One region of the Bacillus yunxiaonensis genome, then DNA from elsewhere that is predicted to be linked to it. Evidence: a T-box and tRNA genes for the amino acid it is inferred to sense, from the RefSeq annotation. Region 1 holds a T-box; the other holds one or more tRNA genes.

Region 1 (3,181 bases):
TACAATATAAGGTGTTGTTTCTTCATGTAGTTGAAATAGATGTTGCAATAGTGCTGTTGCAATTCCTCTATGAAAATATGTAGGGGAAACAACGAGGCGATGAATATCAACAACATCATCCTCATATAGAAATGAAATAAACCCAGCTAAAGTATCACCAATGAAGTATCCATAAAAGATTTCATTACAATTTTGGATATCAAAAATTGTGTCATACAATCGAGGAATTGAATTGTTTTGAATATACTGTGCTTCAATTTTATATGCGGGAATTTGAACTTCTAAAATTTCCGCAGCTTCTTCAATAGAAGAAGGAGATAATTTTCGAATCAAGTAGAGGCCCCCTTTATGAAAAGAGTGAGAATATAGGATTCTCACTCTACCGTATAACTAGTTCTAATTTTTTACAAGTAATTCATTGGCATATTGACGTGCCCATTGGTCAACTGCTAATACCTCTTCTAATGAAGGGTTAGCAATATTATGGTGAGCTTCTAATGTAGAATAGATTGTTCTTTCAATGTCAAAAAATGAAATCTTGTCTTGTAAATATAAAGCATTTGCAATTTCATTCGCAGCATTTAGTACAGCTGGTTTTGTACCGCCAACTTTCCCGGCCTCGTAAGCATAGTGGAGACAAGGGAATTTCTCTAAATCAGGTTTTTCAAAATGCAAGCTGCCAACTTCTAATAAATTTAATTTTTTGAAGGCAGATGGTAAACGTGATGGATAGTGGAATGCATATTGAATAGGCATTCGCATATCAGGTGCTCCGAGCTGAGCCATAATAGAGCCATCTACAAATTCTACAAGGGAATGAATAATACTTTCTTTATGAATCATAACATCGATTTTTTCGTAAGGAACATCAAATAACCATCGCGCTTCCATTACTTCAAACCCTTTATTTAATAATGTTGCAGAGTCAATTGTTAATTTTGCTCCCATTAGCCAATTTGGATGTTTTAGCGCATCTTTCGCTTTGAGCAGTGTCATTTCTTCGCGTGTTTTATCCCTGAATGCACCGCCAGATGCTGTTACAATTAACTTTTCAATTTCTTTATTATTTTCACCATTTAAGCACTGGAAAATAGCAGAATGCTCACTATCTACTGGAATAAGGCGACAATGATTTTTCTTTGCTAATTCTGTAACAATGTGTCCAGCTGCAACTAACGTTTCTTTATTAGCGATTGCAATGTCTTTTTTTTCTTTTAGTGCTTCGATTGTTGGAAGTAGTCCTGCTACACCAACGACAGAAGTTAAGACAAGATTACTATCAGGATGCGTAGCAACTTCAATTAATCCTTCATCTCCATATACCACTTTTGTTTGAGTAGAAATTCGTGAGCGCAGTGTATGTGCTAATTCTTTTGTACTCACACTTACAATGCGCGGTTGAAATGTTTGTATTTGTTGTTCTAGCATATCAATATTTTGATTTGCGCTTAGCCCGATAATTTGAAAGTGTTCTGGGTGAGCAGCGATTACATCTAGTGCTGATGTCCCAATAGAGCCAGTTGATCCAAGAATTGAAATGTATTTTACCATAATAAATCCTCCATAGTTGTATGAATCCTTTCCGTAAACCTTTATCTAATTAGATAAAAAAAGGAAAATTCCTGCATAATAAGACAGAAAGTTCTCTTTTATATGAAAAATAACTGTGGTATAATAAGGAAAATTTAAAAGAAAAAGCGATGATGGAGAAGAGTACATATTTGGAACTTTATAGAGAGCTGATGGTTGGTGGGAATCAGTAAGAGAAAAATATGGAATGGACTCTCGAGCTTCATGCTGAACTGAGTAGGCTATGACGGTTATTTCGACGTTATTCGAATTGTAAAGAGAGCTATGTATTTGTAGCTAATAAAGGTGGTACCGCGGGAGTCCCTCGTCCTTTTTAGGATTGAGGGACTTTTTTGCATGATAAAGGAGGAGTAGTTGTGAATAAAAATGTTATGTTAACAGGAATTAAACCAACTGGACATCCGCATCTTGGAAATTATATTGGAGCAATTAAACCAGCCTTACAGCTTTCTAAACAGAGAGAAGGAGAGGCATTATATTTTATTGCTGATTATCATGCATTAAATGCAGTGCAAGATCCAATGAAATTTCGTGAATATACGAAGGAAGTAGCAGCGACATGGTTATCATTAGGTTTAGATGAGCATGTAATTTTTTATCGTCAATCAGATGTACCGGAAATTTTAGAATTGTATTGGATTTTAGCTTGTCTTACTCCAAAAGGTTTAATGAACCGAGCGCATGCTTACAAGGCAAAGGTTGATCAAAATATAGAAGCAGGGATAGATGCAGATACTGGTGTAAACATGGGATTATATACGTATCCAATTTTAATGGCTGCTGATATTTTATTATTTCAATCAAACTATGTTCCGGTTGGAAAAGATCAAATTCAACATGTAGAAATTGCAAGAGATATCGCAACGTATTTTAATAACGCATTCGGTGAAATCTTTATATTGCCTGAGTATATCATTCAAGAAGAAGGGGCAATTGTACCAGGTCTTGACGGACGGAAAATGAGTAAAAGCTATGGAAATGTTATTCCGCTATTTGAAGAGCCAGAAAAGTTGAAAAAGCTTATTTTCAAGATTAAAACGGATTCATCTTTACCAAGTGAACCGAAGGAACTTGAAACATTATTTATGTTGTATAAAGAGTTTGCGACAGCTGAGGAAGTTACAATTATGAAAGAACAATACGCAACAGGCATCGGCTGGGGGGATGTAAAAAAAGAGCTACTTCGAGTTATTAATCGTGAGTTAGAGGAGCCAAGAAAGAAATATGAAATGTATATGAGTCAACCGCAGTTGCTTCAGGAAGCACTCAAAAAAGGAGCAGAACGTGCAAGGGAAATTGCTAAGAAGAATTTAATGGAAATAAAAAAACGGATTGGGTGTTAATGTGAATAGGAAAAGATTTCGTTCCTTTTGTCTTATTAAAAAATAGTTGTAGATTGAAAAGGTGTTTTTTGTACATGAAAGCACCTTTTGTTAACATAAAATCAAAGTATCGCAAAACCTTTAAAAGTCCCTTCAGAAGAACTGAAGGGATTTTCCATTCACATAATTAGTGTTATCGGAAGTCAATGAGTATATTTTTTAAGTGATTTATTCAATAAAACTCATTCTTAAGTGGTCTCATAAATAAG
Region 2 (3,181 bases), on a different contig from region 1:
AAGATGATCAGGTTGATAGGTTCGAGGTGGAAGCATGGTGACATGTGGAGCTGACGAATACTAATAGATCGAGGACTTAACCATATAATATGAAGCAAATGTTATCTAGTTTTGAAGGAATATATTTTTTTGAAATTCCTGTTGACATTCTGAAAAGAATGTGTATAATAATAAAAGTCTGGTAATGATGGCAGAGAGGTCACACCCGTTCCCATACCGAACACGGAAGTTAAGCTCTCTAGCGCCGATGGTAGTTGGGACTTTGTCCCTGTGAGAGTAGGACGTTGCCAGGCAAATGGAGGATTAGCTCAGCTGGGAGAGCACCTGCCTTACAAGCAGGGGGTCGGCGGTTCGATCCCGTCATCCTCCACCATATATATTTAAATGTCGGAGGGGTAGCGAAGTGGCTAAACGCGGCGGACTGTAAATCCGCTCCTTCGGGTTCGGCAGTTCGAATCTGCCCCCCTCCACCATTTGATGGGCTATAGCCAAGCGGTAAGGCAACGGACTTTGACTCCGTCATGCGCTGGTTCGAATCCAGCTAGCCCAGCCATTTAAGAGCCATTAGCTCAGTTGGTAGAGCATCTGACTTTTAATCAGAGGGTCGAAGGTTCGAGTCCTTCATGGCTCACCATTTTTAAAATATAATATGCGGGTGTGGCGGAATTGGCAGACGCACCAGACTTAGGATCTGGCGCCTTTGGCGTGGGGGTTCGACTCCCTTCACCCGCACTTTTAATTAAATAAGCAATCAGTCATATATGTTTTGCGGAAGTAGTTCAGTGGTAGAATACAACCTTGCCAAGGTTGGGGTCGCGGGTTCGAATCCCGTCTTCCGCTCCAATTTTCAATATGACGCCGGGGTGGCGGAACAGGCAGACGCACAGGACTTAAAATCCTGCGGTGGGTGACCACCGTGCGGGTTCGACCCCCGCCCTCGGCACCATATGCGCCCGTAGCTCAATTGGATAGAGCGTTTGACTACGGATCAAAAGGTTAGGGGTTCGAGTCCTCTCGGGCGCGCTTTATTAACGGGAAGTGGCTCAGCTTGGTAGAGCACCTGGTTTGGGACCAGGGGGTCGCAGGTTCGAATCCTGTCTTCCCGATAGTTTTAAAAAATGGGGCCTTAGCTCAGCTGGGAGAGCGCCTGCCTTGCACGCAGGAGGTCAGCGGTTCGATCCCGCTAGGCTCCACCATTAAAGCTTCATATATACGGAGGTATACCCAAGTTCGGCTGAAGGGATCGGTCTTGAAAACCGACAGGCGGCGAGAGTCGCGCGGGGGTTCGAATCCCTCTACCTCCTCCATTTTTTATTTAAAAGAATATTATATCATCGCGGGGTGGAGCAGTCTGGTAGCTCGTCGGGCTCATAACCCGAAGGTCGCAGGTTCAAATCCTGTCCCCGCAACCAATGGTCCCGTGGTGTAGTGGTTAACATGCCTGCCTGTCACGCAGGAGATCGCCGGTTCGACCCCGGTCGGGACCGCCATTTTTACATAAAGGCTCGGTAGCTCAGTCGGTAGAGCAGAGGACTGAAAATCCTCGTGTCGGCGGTTCGATTCCGTCCCGAGCCACCATTTTTTTTTTTTTGTAAACTAGCCGGCTTAGCTCAATTGGTAGAGCAACTGACTTGTAATCAGTAGGTTGGGGGTTCAAGTCCTCTAGCCGGCACCACTTAGGGGCATAGTTTAAAGGTAGAACAGAGGTCTCCAAAACCTCCGGTGTGGGTTCGATTCCTACTGCCCCTGTAAGAAATATGGGCCTATAGCTCAGCTGGTTAGAGCGCACGCCTGATAAGCGTGAGGTCGATGGTTCGAGTCCATTTAGGCCCACCATATTCCGCAGTAGCTCAGTGGTAGAGCTATCGGCTGTTAACCGATCGGTCGTAGGTTCGAGTCCTACCTGCGGAGCCATGGCCCGTTGGTCAAGTGGTTAAGACACCGCCCTTTCACGGCGGTAACACGGGTTCGAATCCCGTACGGGTCACTAAAAAAAGAGTCAGCAATATGCTGACTCTTTTTTTTTGAAGAAAATAGATACTATATCTTCTATATCTTTGTTTTATCAAACCATAATTACTTCCTTGATCAATAATCTCCTTACAAACATGTTTATCCTATTATTTCTAAATCTACCTTAAAGCTCATAGGAGTCAAAGAAGATAGCTGGGTGATAACTGCCCATAAGAGCTCGATTAGTGAGGGATGAAGAAAACCCTATTGATGAGAGTGTCACTTTATTTTTAACATATTATGAAATATTTCATTTTTTATTGTGAATAATAAAGGATTTTGTATTATTTTGTGTAATTAGGAAAGAACATTATACATTATATTTTATCGATTGACTATTTTAGCTGCACTGATGAATAAAATCAATATTTTCTCTTCTCAATTCTAATGATCTTAGATGGATCGTCATATTTTAGAATACCCAACTTAATTTATAGTTCTATGACTAGTGACTAAAAGTCTAATTGTCCTTAGCTGGCGCTATTTAGACAATTGTCCGAGGTTGTTAAAGAGAAAAATCCTTTGTTTTTACAGAGATGAGCGTATCGTATTGCATTCATCTTTCTAGGAACTGCGAATTTAAATAAGGAGAATTGGAAAGGCTAAAGTGTGTAAAGGAGGGTATATATTTATGACAACTGTTAGAGAATTGATGAGCACAAATATTGTACATTGTACGCCGCTAGATAATGTGTATGAAGCAGCTGTGAAAATGAAAGAAGAAGATATAGGGATGATTCCTGTTGTAGAGAATAATCACGTTATTGGTCTTGTAACAGACCGTGATTTAGTTGTGAGAGGAATTGCAGAAAAGCACCCAGGTTCTAATCAAATTACAAATGTTATGACAACACAAATTATTTCAGTGTCTCCTGATGACGCTGTTGAAAAAGCGTCAGAGTTAATGGCACGTTACCAAATCAGAAGATTGCCGGTAATTGAACATGGACAAATTGTTGGAATGTTATCACTTGGGGATTTAGCGACAACTAAATATGCAGATGATCAAGCGGGTGTTGCCTTAAGTGAAATATCAGAGGATATAAAGTAAAGAATATTTTATGCTGTTTTTTATCCCGCTATTCGTGGCCAACAAGAACCTCACCTTAAGATTGAGGGAAAAGCATTGTCCAGCTCTAGCGGCTAGAATTTTCGGTCGTTTGGCCCC

Evidence for each region. A T-box is a leader RNA that pairs with one kind of tRNA and senses whether it is charged. The one in region 1 lies ahead of WAX78_RS03845 (tryptophan--tRNA ligase), so its partner is inferred to be a tRNA-Trp.
Region 2: it encodes a tRNA-Trp, which carries the amino acid that the T-box ahead of WAX78_RS03845 (tryptophan--tRNA ligase) is inferred to sense. The anticodon was not compared.

Annotation. Positions count from the first base shown of each region.
Region 1 is NZ_JBAWSV010000001.1:768,542-771,722, reverse strand. It holds gene WAX78_RS03855 (GNAT family N-acetyltransferase) at 1-333, opposite strand, end outside; gene WAX78_RS03850 (1-deoxy-D-xylulose-5-phosphate reductoisomerase) at 397-1,551, opposite strand; T-box leader at 1,692-1,905, shown strand; gene WAX78_RS03845 (tryptophan--tRNA ligase) at 1,962-2,933, shown strand; gene WAX78_RS03840 (NAD(P)H-dependent glycerol-3-phosphate dehydrogenase) at 3,145-3,181, opposite strand, start outside.
Region 2 is NZ_JBAWSV010000006.1:4-3,184, forward strand. It holds partial or broken rRNA gene WAX78_RS17265 (23S ribosomal RNA) at 1-84, shown strand, start outside; rRNA gene rrf (5S ribosomal RNA) at 178-293, shown strand; tRNA gene WAX78_RS17275 (tRNA-Val) at 298-373, shown strand; tRNA gene WAX78_RS17280 (tRNA-Tyr) at 390-473, shown strand; tRNA gene WAX78_RS17285 (tRNA-Gln) at 479-553, shown strand; tRNA gene WAX78_RS17290 (tRNA-Lys) at 559-634, shown strand; tRNA gene WAX78_RS17295 (tRNA-Leu) at 652-732, shown strand; tRNA gene WAX78_RS17300 (tRNA-Gly) at 769-843, shown strand; tRNA gene WAX78_RS17305 (tRNA-Leu) at 858-946, shown strand; tRNA gene WAX78_RS17310 (tRNA-Arg) at 950-1,023, shown strand; tRNA gene WAX78_RS17315 (tRNA-Pro) at 1,033-1,106, shown strand; tRNA gene WAX78_RS17320 (tRNA-Ala) at 1,121-1,196, shown strand; tRNA gene WAX78_RS17325 (tRNA-Ser) at 1,215-1,307, shown strand; tRNA gene WAX78_RS17330 (tRNA-Met) at 1,336-1,412, shown strand; tRNA gene WAX78_RS17335 (tRNA-Asp) at 1,415-1,490, shown strand; tRNA gene WAX78_RS17340 (tRNA-Phe) at 1,503-1,578, shown strand; tRNA gene WAX78_RS17345 (tRNA-Thr) at 1,600-1,675, shown strand; tRNA gene WAX78_RS17350 (tRNA-Trp) at 1,679-1,749, shown strand; tRNA gene WAX78_RS17355 (tRNA-Ile) at 1,760-1,836, shown strand; tRNA gene WAX78_RS17360 (tRNA-Asn) at 1,840-1,914, shown strand; tRNA gene WAX78_RS17365 (tRNA-Glu) at 1,916-1,987, shown strand; gene WAX78_RS17370 (CBS domain-containing protein) at 2,645-3,064, shown strand.